Regions from separate parts of the Microbacterium sp. ANT_H45B genome, predicted to be linked through region 2. Evidence: predicted binding sites of a transcription regulator. Region 2 holds the regulator's gene; each other region holds the start of a gene.
What was found. The regulator LexA, encoded in region 2, represses DNA repair genes until DNA is damaged. The targets are predictions, from matches to a motif close to TCGAACANNTGTTCGA.

Region 1 (4,371 bases), on a different contig from region 2:
GGGCGGAAGCGGACTCGAGCTGCGCACGGAGGAGCTGGCCCGGATCGGTCGGGTCCTGCGAGACGGCGGCCGCTTCGGTGAGGAGCGGATAGTGGCCGAGAGCTGGATCGATCGGATGCACGCCGAATGGGTCTCGACGGGAGAGAGCGGCCGCTACTCGTCGTATGGGCTCGCCGCCTGGGGTGGGCCGAGAGACGGCTGGCGGCTGGACGGTCGATACGGACAGTACGTCTTCGTCGACGAGTCCGCCGACGCGGTCATCACTATCACGGCGCACGAGGAGGGCAACGACGGTCGACTGATCGAGATCGCCGCGGACGCCGTTGCCGGATCCGTGTCAGGTCGCATCGATCGAGGGCACTGACCCCTGATTCTGGCCGCTCGCTTCGTCGGTCTCTCAGGGGGAGGGCCGCCAGTGGGTGAGCTTGGCGGGGTTGAGGACGATCCACAGCTGGGTGATCACGCCGTGTTCGACGAGGAGGTTCATGACCGAGTGCACGGCGCCCTCGTTGCGGAACACCAGTCCGATCCCGTCGCCGAACCGCTGTTCCTCCACCGTCAGACGTGGGCTCTTTGCGGCGATCCCGAGCAGGAAGCGGGCGACGTGGTCGGCTCCGCTCACGACGTTGCGCGCGGCGCTGACGACACCGCCGCCGTCGCTGCGGAGTTCGACATCGGGGGCGAGGAACCGCAGAAGCGCGCCGATCTCACCGGTTCGCGTGGCGTCCTGGAACGCGCGGACGACGCGATCGTGCTCATCGCGAGGAACCGCGACCGCCCGGCTCTCGCGCACGTGGCGACGAGCGGATGCCGCCAGCTGCCGCACGGCGGCGGAGGATCGGCCGACCGCCGCGGCGATCTCGTCGAACGGCACGGCGAAGACGTCGTGCATCACGAACGCCACGCGTTCGGCGGGTGTCATCGCCTCGAGCACCACGAGCAGTGCGGTCGAGACGTCGTCGTCGAGGGTGATGCGGTCGAGGGGATCCGCGGGTGACGCCGTGCGCGCTCCGATCGTCCCGGCGAACACATCGGCCGGAACGGGCTCGGGCAGCCACGGCCCGACATACTGCTCGCGTCGACGACGTGCGGACCCGAGGAGGTCGAGCGCGACGCGGCCGGCGACGGTCGTCAGCCAGCCCGCCGGGTTCGCGATGCCCTCGCGCTCGACATCGGTGAGCCGGTACCAGCGCAGGTACGTCTCCTGCACGATGTCCTCGGCATCGGCCAGTGTCCCCGTCATCCGGTAGCCGAGGGCGAGCAGACGGCGGCGTTCGCGGAAGACATCGTCGAGATCGTCGTCCATGGGTGTCTCCTCCGGTGCGGCATCCGCCGTGTTCTTGTCGTGTGTGGCGCTCGCGGGTCGTGTTCGCGGGTGTTCTTTTCGCGTGCTTCCTGTCGCGTGTGCTTTCGCAGGATATGACGATGCAGCGCGCGCACGTGTGAGGCCTCACATTCTCGACGGCCGTCTCGTCATCACAGCGGGAGGGTGCGCGGTGGGTGCACGCACCGCGCGCAGGCGGGTTCCCGGAGCGGAGAGGAAGTCGGATGAGGATCGCCGTCGCAGGAGGAACGGGTGTCGTGGGCCGGCATGCCGTCGCGCAGGCGCGGGCCGCGGGGCATGAGGTCGTCGTGCTCTCGCGCGCGGGCGGTGTCGACGTGGGCGGTGTCGACGTGGGCGGTGTCGACGTGATCACGGGCGCCGGTCTCGTCGAGGCGCTGCAGGGCGCGGATGCCGTGATCGACGTCACGAACACGACCACGCTCTCGGCGGCGAAGGCCATCGCCTTCTTCGAGACGGCGACCCGCACCCTGCTCGCCGCGGAAGAGGCTGCGGGCGTCGGGCATCACGTCGCGCTGTCGATCGTGGGGATCGATGGGATCGACTCCTCCTACTATGCGGGCAAGCTCGCGCAGGAGCGCGCGGTGGCGACGGGGCCGGTGCCGTTCACGATCGCGAGAGCGGCGCAGTTCCACGAGTTCGCCGGGCAGGTGCTCTCGGGGATGCGCGGGCCCGTGGCACTCCTGCCGACGCTGCTCATGCGGCCGGTGGCCGCCCGGGAGGTCGGTGCGCATCTGGTGCGGCTCGCGGAGGGTGCGGCGACCGGTCGGGCGAGCGACCTGGTCGGTCCGCGCGACGAGATCCTGCTCGACGTCGCCCGGCGGCAGCTCGCGTACGACGGTCGGCGCCGGCGCGTGGTGGGGGTGCGCCTGCCCGGCGCATACGGCGCGGGGCTCGCGTCGGGGGCGCTGCGCGGCGGCGCCGATGCCCGGCAGGGGCGCATCACGTTCGACGAGTGGCTGCGCAGTGAGGACCACGTGCGCGGCGGGTGAGGCCGCAGTGCGCTGTGGTGGGACGCGTGTGCGCCCGGTGTGGAGGCGGTGTTGCACAGTGTGCGGAGGCCGCGATTGCGCGGCGAGTGAAGCCGCATCGCATGCCGGCATTCCGACCATAGTTTAGAACATATGTTCTAAACTGAGATCATGACCACGACCCGTCTGACGCCGCTCCTCGAGGCCATCGAGCGCCTCGGCGATGCGTGGGCCGATGCGGAGAGGAGCACCGATCTCTCGCGGGCCGAACTGCTCGACGCGCATCGTGCGGTCGGCGAGGTGCAACGCTGTCTCGACGGGATCCACGCCGAACTCGCGGCGACGATCGCGCACGAATCGCGGCCGGAACTCGGCCCCGAGGGGCTGGCCAAGGAACAGGGATTCCGTAACGCCGGAGCACTGATCGCGACCACGACGGGCGGTTCGCCGGGAGACGCGAAGCGCCTCATCACGGTCGGTCAGGCCGCCGCACCGCGCAGCAATCTGCTGGGCGAGGTGCTGCCCGCGAAGTACCCCGCACTGGCGGCAGCGCTCGCCGCCGGTGAGATCTCCGTGGCCGCCGCCGCAGTCATCGTCGCACTGCTCGAACGACTTCGCCTCCGTGTGGGGTCGGCGCGGGTCGACGAGGCCGAGGGGCTGCTCGTCGCTCGCGCCGCGGGGATGACGCTCGACGACGTGCGTACGCTCGTCGCCCGCACCGAAGCCTGGCTCGACCCCGACGGGGTGGCTCCCAAAGAGCAGCAGTCGCGTGATCGTCGCTCTCTCACCATGTTCGAGCGCGACGGCTCCTTCCACCTCAACCTGCAGACCGACATCGCGTCGAGCGCGCCCATCAGGGCAGCGATCCAGGCCTACGTGTCCGCGACGTTCCAGGCGCGGGTCACGGCACCCGAGCCCGGTGCGGCCGACGCCGATCACCGCACCGTGGTGATGATCCAGGCCGACGCCGTCACCGCCCTGTGCGAGCATGCGATCGCCTGTGACAACGGCGGGATGCCGGCGACCGGCGCGACAGTGGTGGTGCGTGTGAACCTCGACGACCTCACCTCGGGGCGGGGAGTCGCGACGATCGACGGCAGCGACCAGCCCGTGAGCATCAGCACCTGCCGACGGATGGCAGCGGGTGGCGGGATCATCCCGGTGGTGCTCGGCTCTGCAGGAGAGATCCTCGACTGGGGCCGAGAGAAGCGACTGTTCACGCGGGCGCAACGTCTCGCCCTCGTCGAGCGAGACGGTGGATGCGCGATGTGCGGCCTCCCGCCCCAGATGACCAAAGCGCACCACATCAGGTGGTGGCAGCGCGACACCGGTCCGACCGATCTGAACAACGGCGTGCTGCTGTGCGAATCGTGTCATCACCGCATCCACGACAACGGATGGGACATCAGCGTCGACGGTGTCGGCGTCGCCGCGCGGGTCTGGCTCATTCCTCCGCCGCACGTTGATCCGGCGCGGACTCCTCGCCTCGGAGGACGGGCTCGCTATGACATCGCCGCGTGAGAAGACCGCGACGAGGGATGCATCGAGGGTTGCGTCGAGCGACGCGTCGAGGGACGCGTCAGGCGTGCACGTCGACGGGGGATTCCCCGCCCTCGTGGAAGTTCGGCTTCTTGCCGAAGAGCTTCGCGATGCCCAGCACGATGGCCACGATGATCAGGCCCGCGACCAGTCCGGCGAGGGCAGAGAACAGGGTGTCGCCGATCCAGACGATCACACCGCCCGCGGGCTCGAGGAGGTGCTCGATGCCGTGCAGGATGTCGGCCCCGAAGTGCACGCCGACCTCGCCGAGATTGACGAGCAGCAGGTGGCCCCCGACCCACAGCATCGCGACGGTGCCGAGGATGCTGATGAAGCGGAAGACTCCCGGCATCGAGCGCACGATCCTGGTGCCCGTGTGGCGCACGCGCTGCACAGGGCTCTTCGCCATCTTCAGGCCGATGTCGTCGATCTTCACCAGGAGCGCGACCGCGCCGTACACCACACCGGTCATGATCAGGGCGATCACGGCGAGGATCGCGAGGGTGGTCCAGATATCGA
Region 2 (4,371 bases):
ACAGCGCTCCCTTGGTCGACGGCACCCCGTCGACCAGGGGGTCGAGGGCCTTGGCCTGGCGGAAGGCCCGAGCGAACGCCTTGTACTCGGCCTCGGCGATGTGATGCGGGTCGCGGCCGCCGAGGACTCGCACGTGCACGGTCAGTCCGGCGTTGAACGCGATCGCCTCGAACGTGTGCCGCACGAGCGAGCCGGTGAAGTGGCCCCCGATGAGGTGGTGCTCGAACCCGACAGGCTCGCCGGTGTGCACGAGGTACGGACGCCCGGAGATGTCGACCACAGCCTGGGCGAGAGCCTCATCGAGCGGAACGAGGGCGTCTCCGTATCGCGAGATCCCCGACTTGTCGCCGAGAGCTTCGCGGATGGCCTGTCCGAGCACGATCGAGATGTCTTCGACCGTGTGGTGGGCGTCGATCTGGGTGTCACCAGAGGCGCGGACCGTGAGGTCGGTGAGCGAGTGCTTCGCGAACGCCGTCAGCATGTGGTCGAAGAACGGCACCGAGGTGTCGATGCGGCTGGATCCGGTGCCGTCGAGGTTCAGCTCGAGCTCGACGGTGGACTCCGACGTGCTGCGCACGCGCGTCGCGGTGCGGGGTGTCGGGGCAGGGGTGCTCATGAGTCCGATCCTATCGAGGCGAGGGCATCGAGGAATGCCGTGGTCTCGGCCTCTGTTCCCGCGGTGACACGCAGGTGTCCGGGGATGCCGACATCGCGCACGAGCACGCCGCGGTCGTACAGCTGCTGCCACACCCTGTGCGGATCCGCGACGCCGCCGAACAGGACGAAGTTCGACCAGGACTCATGGGGCGTGTAGCCGAGCGCTTCGAGCGTCGCCGAGATGCGGTCGCGCTGCTCGACGATCTCGGCGACCATACCGAGCATCACTTCGGAGTTGCGCAAGGCCGCGACGGCAGCAGCCTGCGTCAGGGCGCTCAGGTGATACGGAAGGCGCACGAGCCGCAGCGCATCGATGAACGCGGGGTCGGCGGCGAGATATCCGACGCGGGCACCCGCGAACGCGAAGGCCTTGCTCATGGTGCGGGAGACCGCCAGACGGGGGCGCCCCTCGAGCAGGGTCAGCGCGGAGGGAGCCTCTCGCGGGGCGAATTCCTGGTACGCCTCGTCGACCACCACGACGCCCCGGGACGCCTCATACACCGCCTCGATCACATCGAGCCCGAGCGGGGTGCCGGTCGGGTTGTTCGGCGAGCACAGCAGGATCACATCCGGGTCGGCGTCGGCCACCTGGACTGCCGCCTCCTCGGAGGTGATCGTGTAGTCGGGCTGGCGGGTCCCCGCGATCCACCGGGCACCGGTCCCCTGCGCGATCAGCGGGTACATCGAGTAGGTCGGTGCGAAGCTGAACGCCGTGCGGCCGGGCCCCCCGAAGGCCTGCAGGATGTGCTGCAGCACTTCGTTCGATCCGTTTCCGGCCCAGATCTGCTCAGCCTGCAGGCCGTGACCGAGGTAGTCCGCGAAGCCGTCGCGCAGTGTCGTGAACTCGCGGTCCGGGTATCGGTTGACGTCACGGAGCGCGACCGCGATGTCGTCGAGGATGTCGCTCGCCACGAGGTCGGGAACCGGATGCGTGTTCTCGTTCACGTTCAGCGCCACCGGCAGCGGAGCCTGCGGGGCACCGTAGGGCGTGAGCCCTCGGAGATCGTCACGGAGCGGGAGGTCGTCGAGTGAAGCAGTCACCCTTCCCATGGTAGGCCGCGCACGACCGCTTCACTCCGAGGTGACGGTGAATGAGCGACCGAGGGGCCGCTGCGATTCACTCCGAGTACTGTGCGGGGATCGCCAGCTCCTGGCCGATCTGCAGTGCCCCGCCGCGGAGGGCGTTCAGGCGCGTGATGTCGCCGATGACCTCGCGCGGGTCGGCACCGGGTGCCACCGACTCGGCGATCGACCAGAGGGTGTCTCCCGGCATCACGGTGACCGAGGCGAAGGACGCGGTGGCGACCTGCTCGCCCGAGGCCATCGCGCTGCCGCCACTCAATGCGGCGAATCCGATGCCCACCGCGAGTGGCACTGCGGCCAGGGCGAGCACGACCCGGCGGCCACGTGCCGTCAGCCGGAGCTTCGTCGCCGAACGGGGCGAGACGATGGCTGCGTTGCTGAAGGTGATGGTGCTCATGTCGTGCTCCTCTGCATCTACCGCGTGAGCGGTGAAGTTGGCGTAGCGTTCGCATTCGCGTCTCGGCCGGGAGCCGTGAATGCGAAGCTACGTTCCGAAGTTATCTTCGAATTCGAACATCTGTCAAGCGTTCTTCGAAAAACCGGGCAGTGAATACCTCGACACGCTCGAACAGATCTTCCAGATCGAGGTGATTCTCGGATACGGTTTCGATACGAACACCCCACCACGGGCCTCCGACATTCGAACTGAGACGCCGGATCGCACACCTGAGGAGCACCATGAGCGACATCGCCGCCCCCGAGTCCGACGCCCCCCGCACGCGTCGCCGGAAGAGCCTGAGCCCGAAGCAGATGGCGATCCTCGAGGTCATCCAGACATCGATCAGCCGTTACGGCTACCCGCCGAGCATGCGGGAGATCGGTGACGCCGTCGGGCTGAAGTCGCTCTCGAGCGTCACGCACCAGCTCGGCCAGCTCGAGCTCAGCGGCTACCTCCGCCGCGACCCCGGCAAGACACGCGCAATGGAGGTCCTCATCGACCTCCCGGGTTCGAGTGCCGAGAATCCGGATGACGTCGCCACACCCGTCGGCGACGCCGCACTCGTGCCGCTCGTGGGGCGGATCGCCGCGGGCGTCCCCATCACCGCCGACCAGCAGGTCGAGGAGATCTTCCCCCTGCCCCGTCAGCTCGTGGGCAAGGGCGATCTGTTCATGCTCAAGGTCTCGGGCGAATCGATGATCGACGCCGCCATCTGCGACGGGGACTGGGTGGTCATCCGATCGCAGAACAGCGCCGAGAACGGCGAGATCGTCGCCGCCATGCTCGACGGCGAGGCCACCGTCAAGGTGCTGCGCCGCCGCGACGGCCACACGTGGCTGCTGCCCCGCAACTCCGCCTTCGAGCCGATCCTCGGCGACGAGTCGGTCGTGCTCGGCAAGGTCGTCGCCGTGCTCCGCGCAGTGTGACGACGGCCTCCCCGGACGCGCCGTAGGCTCGTCCCATGTCGTCGCCGTTCGGTACCTGGCCATCACCCTTCTCCCCGTCGGCCGTCGCGGAGTCCTCGCCACGATTCGACGGCGCCGTGTTCGTCGGAGCCGAGATCTGGTGGGGCGAGAGCGTCCCCGCCGAGGGCGGTCGACGCACCGTGCGCAGCACCACAGGCGCAGAGATCCTGCCGGCGCCGTGGAGCGCCCGCTCCCGCGTGCACGAATACGGCGGCGGCGCCTGGACGGCCGACTCCTCGGGCACGCTGTACTTCGTCGACGCCGACACGCAGCGCGTGCACCGGATGAGTCCGGGCGACGCCCCTGCGCCACTCACCCCGCAGGGCCCCGCCCACGGCGGCCTTCGCGTGCAGCAGGGGCGGCTGTTCGCGGTGCGCGAGGACCTGTCATCCGAACCTCACCGTCGGGCGATCATCGAGATCCCGACCGACGGGTCTGCTGCGGAGGACGCATCGAGACTCTCGATCATCACGGAGGGGCCCTCGTTCCACGCGCATCCCGCGCTCTCCCCCGACGGCACGCGCATCGCATGGGTCGAATGGTCCGGTCAGCGGATGCCGTGGCAGCAGGCGTCGCTCGTCGTGTCCGACGGAACACGACGCACGACGCTCCCGACCCTGGCCGCGCTGCAGCCGGAGTGGGACGGTGACGACGCCCTCCTGTACGCGGACGACCCCAGCGGTCGCTGGGCCCTGCACCGTCAGCGCCTGCACCACCTCGACCCCGAGGGCTCTCGCGTCCCCGTCGGCGACGCGGGGGACGACGCCGACACGGGCTACGGCCTCTGGGTGCTGGGCAACCGCTGGTATCAGCCGTTGGATGACGGGCGCATCGTGCTCGTGCGCACGGACGGACGCGACGAGGTGGTCGTTCTCGAACACGACGGACGGATGCGGCGCCTGGACATCCCTGCGGACGGCCATGTCAGCGTCGACGACGTCAGCGGCTCGCGTGTGCTGCTCACCGGCGACAGCTCCCGTGCCGCATCCGGTGTCTGGTGCGTCGATGTGGACAGCGGCGTCGTGACGACCGTCGCGGGCGGCCGGCCTGTCGATCGCGCCTGGATGCCGCCGGCATCTCAGATCGCGGTCGACGGCGCGCATGGCCCCGTGCACGCCTTCGCCTATCCGCCCTCCCACCCCGACGTCTCGGCTCCCGAGGGCGAGCTGCCTCCCTATCTCGTCCTCGTGCACGGCGGACCCACCGCGCACGTGACGGGTGCTGCGT
Region 3 (4,371 bases), on a different contig from region 2:
AGGTACGAGGGTCCCGGCGATCGTCGTGACCGCATCCTCCGCGGTCGTCGCAGCGCTCTCGGCGCGCGGGTGGACGCTGGGAATCGCCGAGTCGCTCACCGGCGGAGCCCTCGCGGCTGAGGTCGTCGCGGTTCCCGGAGCGTCGACCGTTCTTCTCGGCGGTGTCGTGGCGTATGCGACGCCTGTCAAGCACAGCCTTCTCGGCGTCGATGCAGAGCTGCTGGCGCGCCAGGGACCCGTGCATGCCGAGGTCGCTCTGCAGATGGCCTCCGGAGTGCGCCGAGCGGTGCAGGTGCACGGACGTGACGCCGATGTCGGTGTGTCGACCACCGGCATCGCGGGCCCCGACTCGCCCGACGGCCAGCCCGTCGGAACCGTGCACATCGCCGTCGTGACACCGGAGGCAGCGAGTGCAGAGGTCTTCGGGTTCTCGGGGGATCGGGCGCAGATCCGTGCCCTCACGGTCGAAGCCGCACTCGCGCTGCTCCTGCGCGTGGTCAGGGAATAGGAGCGGGCGATCGACGGTTATCTGCAATGTGCTCACACGGAAACCACAGCGTGCAAGGGTAGATTTTGTGAAGTTCGGTAGGACTAGACTGGCGGTCTCATCGAGGCAGACCTCGATCGGACGACTTGGGAGGAGGTTCCGATGATTCTTGTACGACAGGAAATCGGCGATGTGCTGAGGGACTTCCGCCTGCAGAAGGGGCGCACGCTCCGGCAGGTTGCGAGCAAGGCTTCTGTGGCCCTCGGTTACCTCAGTGAGGTGGAGCGCGGTCAGAAGGAGGCCTCGAGCGAGATCCTCGCATCGGTGGCCGACGCCCTCGACATTCCGATCTCGATCATCATGCGTGAAGTGGGAGACCGGATCTCGGTCCTCGAGGGCATCCAGGTGTTCCCGGATGTCGTTCCCGACGACCTCGTCGCATCGGTCGAGCCCGAGCTCTCGCTGCACTGACGCCCGGATCCCCGGACTCGCATGCGTCGTAGCGAATTCCTCCGCGCCGTCGATGCCGAGTTCGGCGGCCGTGCATCCTCTCTCGTCAACGACCTCTCCCTCCCTCAGCTCTCGGGTCGTACGGCCGACGAGGCTCTCGAGGCCGGCGTCCCGCCCCGTGACATCTGGTCGGCGCTCTGCGTCGAGACCGATGTCCCGCTCGAGCGGCGCCACGGAGCCGGACGGCTCGAGCCGCGCGGACGCTGACGTACCCACCCGTCATTCGTTCGGTAGGACGCGCCGTGGAATCGGCGTGTCGTCGAAGATGTGTTCGATATCGGCGTAGTGTTCTGCACAAGTGGTTCAGCGGAACTGTTCTCCCGAATTCTCGGTACCGACGACGCAATGTCGGAGGTGCCTCGTACGGTGAGGAACAAGCCGAAGAGCCATACGCCTTGTCGGAGAGTTCCGCCCAGCCGGGAGGACCGCGACAGCCTACAGGCGGCACCATGCGAGCATTAGGAGCACGACATGCCATCACCCGCTGACCGCGAGAAGTCCCTCGAGACCGCACTCGCACAGATCGATCGTCAGTTCGGAAAGGGCTCGGTCATGCGGCTGGGCAGCGACGAGCGCGCACCCGTCGCCGTCATCCCGACTGGCTCCATCGCCCTCGACGTCGCGCTCGGCGTCGGAGGACTGCCGCGTGGACGAATCGTCGAGATCTATGGACCGGAATCCTCCGGTAAGACGACGCTGACTCTGCACGCGATCGCCAACGCGCAGCGCGCCGGCGGCATCGCCGCCTTCATCGACGCCGAGCACGCGCTCGACCCGGACTACGCCGCCAAGCTCGGCGTCGACATCGACGCCCTCCTGGTCTCCCAGCCCGACACGGGTGAGCAGGCACTCGAGATCGCAGACATGCTCGTGCGCTCGGGAGCCATCGACCTGATCGTCATCGACTCGGTCGCCGCGCTCGTGCCGCGTGCCGAGATCGAGGGCGAGATGGGTGACTCGCACGTCGGACTCCAGGCCCGCCTGATGTCGCAGGCGCTGCGTAAGCTCACCGGTGGTCTCAATCAGACGAACACGACGATGATCTTCATCAACCAGCTGCGTGAGAAGATCGGCGTCTTCTTCGGTTCGCCCGAGACCACCGCCGGTGGAAAGGCACTCAAGTTCTACGCCTCCGTCCGCATGGACATCCGGCGTATCGAGACTCTGAAGGACGGCACCGACGCAGTCGGAAACCGCACCAGGGTCAAGGTCGTCAAGAACAAGATGGCCCCTCCGTTCAAGCAGGCGGAGTTCGACATCCTCTACGGAGTCGGCATCTCGCGTGAGGGCAGCCTGATCGACTTCGGTGTCGAGCACGCGATCGTCAAGAAGTCCGGCTCGTGGTACACCTACGACGGCGATCAGCTCGGTCAGGGTAAGGAGAACGCCCGCACGTTCCTCCTCAAGAATCCTGACATCGCTCTGGCGATCGAGACGCAGATCAAGCAGAAGCTCGGCATCGGCGGAGCCTCCGAGGCTCCCGCCGATGAGCTCGCCGAGCGCCGACCGGCGTGATCATCGGCCCGCGTCAGCTCCTCACTCGGAGTGAGCGATGAGTGATCACGGGGGCGAGCCGGAACAGCTCGCCCCCGTGATTCCGCTGTTCGGTCGGACGCCCCGTGTGACACCGGCCGACAGCGGGAGTGCGGATGCCGTCTCTACGCCGGCGCGTCCAGCGACCGAACCCGCAGACGGTGCCGCCGAGAGTGCAGGTGCCGGGAGCGCAGGCGTCGACAGCCAGCGCAACGCTGCCGATGGCATCGGTGCGTGGCGATCGACGTGGAGTGGCGGTTCGGCGACGGCAGGTGCAACGGCAGGTGCAGGTGCAGCGACGGGTCCGCGTGACCCGAGCGAGCGTCACCCGGCACGAGGAGCAGCGGCGAGATCGACTCCCAGGCTGCGGGCGCTGCACACGGGCGAGGACTCTGCAGGAGTCGAGGATTCCGCAGGAGGCCGAGAGGCGCCGGACGCCGATGCACTGCGTGAGGCGGCAGAGCAGGTGCTCGTACGCAAGCTCCGCTCCCGTTCCCTGTCCATCTCCGAATCGCGCATGGTGCTGAAGGGGTACGAGCAGGATCGGATCAGGCTCGAGACCGGTGTGATCGACGACATCATCGATGACTTCTGTCGGCGAGGGTATCTCGACGACGCCGTTCTCGCGGACCAGCTCGTCACCTCCGGGGTCGGACGCAAGGGGCAGGGCCGGGTCGCGCTCTCGCGGGCACTCTCGCAGAGAGGCCTCCCGCGCGACATCATCGACGCGGCGCTCGACGAACTGCCCGACGACGATGCGGAACGCGCGCTGGAGTTCGCGAGGTCCAAGGCGCAGAGCCTGTCCCGCCTCGACGCTGACACCGCACTGCGGCGACTGGTGGGTCAGCTCTCGCGGCGCGGGTACAACGGCTCGGTCGCCATGAACGCCGCCAAGACGGCACTCGCGGAGTCATCGTTCCGTGGACCGCGGTCCGGTGTGCGTTTCGTCGACTCCGACTGACGGTACGACCGCGCCGGATCATCCGGGACTGCGTCGGCGGGAGCCTTGGGGAGGGCGGCGTGCGCATCAGGGTTGCGTCGGTCCGGCGGCCCGCACACGGCATCCGCGATTAGGCGATCGTAGAATGGGAGGACCATGACTATTCCGCGCAGTGAGCCGACGATCATCAGTTCGTCGTCGGCGACAATCGACCTCGACGGACGCCAGCGCTCCTACGAAGTGCGTACCTTCGGATGCCAGATGAACGTCCACGATTCCGAGCGGCTGTCCGGCTCTCTGGAGAGCGCCGGGTATGTCCGCGCCACCGAGGGCGACGAAGCCGACGTCGTGATCATCAACACCTGCGCGGTCCGCGACAACGCCGCAGGCAAGCTCTACGGAACCCTCGGCCAGCTCGCTTCGGTCAAGCGTCGGAAAGACGGCATGCAGATAGCCGTCGGCGGCTGCCTGGCCCAGATGGACAAGCAGGCCGTACTCGACAAGGCACCGTGGGTCGACGTCGTCTTCGGCACACACAACATGGGCTCCCTGCCGGGGCTCCTCGAGCGTGCGCGTCACAACGGCGATGCCGAGCTCGAGATCCTGGAATCGCTCGAGGTCTTCCCCTCGACTCTGCCCACGAAACGGGACTCCGCGCACAGCGGCTGGGTGTCGATCTCCGTCGGATGCAACAACACCTGCACGTTCTGCATCGTCCCCAGCCTGCGCGGCAAGGAGAAGGATCGCCGACCGGGCGACATCCTCAACGAGATCCGGCTGCTCGTCGATGACGGGGCGATCGAGGTCACCCTGCTCGGCCAGAACGTCAACTCCTACGGCGTCGAGTTCGGAGACCGCCAGGCCTTCGGCAAGCTCCTGCGCGCCGCCGGCGAGATCGAGG

Region 1: the regulator LexA is predicted to act here: its motif matches at 2,459-2,474, upstream of FQ142_RS01895 (HNH endonuclease signature motif containing protein).
Region 3: the regulator LexA is predicted to act here: its motif matches at 1,257-1,272, upstream of recA (recombinase RecA).

The regions. Positions count from the first base shown of each region.
Region 1 is NZ_VOBK01000001.1:390,163-394,533, forward strand. Features, by position in the region: gene FQ142_RS01880 (serine hydrolase domain-containing protein) at 1-364, shown strand, start outside; gene sigJ (RNA polymerase sigma factor SigJ) at 398-1,306, opposite strand; gene FQ142_RS01890 (SDR family oxidoreductase) at 1,549-2,334, shown strand; gene FQ142_RS01895 (HNH endonuclease signature motif containing protein) at 2,485-3,834, shown strand; gene FQ142_RS01900 (DUF808 domain-containing protein) at 3,893-4,371, opposite strand, start outside.
Region 2 is NZ_VOBK01000004.1:35,787-40,157, forward strand. Features, by position in the region: gene hisB (imidazoleglycerol-phosphate dehydratase HisB) at 1-616, opposite strand, end outside; gene hisH (imidazole glycerol phosphate synthase subunit HisH) at 1-2, opposite strand, end outside; gene FQ142_RS16380 (histidinol-phosphate transaminase) at 613-1,707, opposite strand; gene FQ142_RS16385 (LysM peptidoglycan-binding domain-containing protein) at 1,775-2,137, opposite strand; gene lexA (transcriptional repressor LexA) at 2,419-3,105, shown strand; gene FQ142_RS16395 (prolyl oligopeptidase family serine peptidase) at 3,141-4,371, shown strand, end outside.
Region 3 is NZ_VOBK01000002.1:771,021-775,391, reverse strand. Features, by position in the region: gene pgsA (CDP-diacylglycerol--glycerol-3-phosphate 3-phosphatidyltransferase) at 1-29, shown strand, start outside; gene FQ142_RS10280 (CinA family protein) at 20-508, shown strand; gene FQ142_RS10275 (helix-turn-helix domain-containing protein) at 650-958, shown strand; gene FQ142_RS10270 (DUF3046 domain-containing protein) at 980-1,204, shown strand; gene recA (recombinase RecA) at 1,469-2,512, shown strand; gene FQ142_RS10260 (regulatory protein RecX) at 2,997-3,491, shown strand; gene miaB (tRNA (N6-isopentenyl adenosine(37)-C2)-methylthiotransferase MiaB) at 3,627-4,371, shown strand, end outside.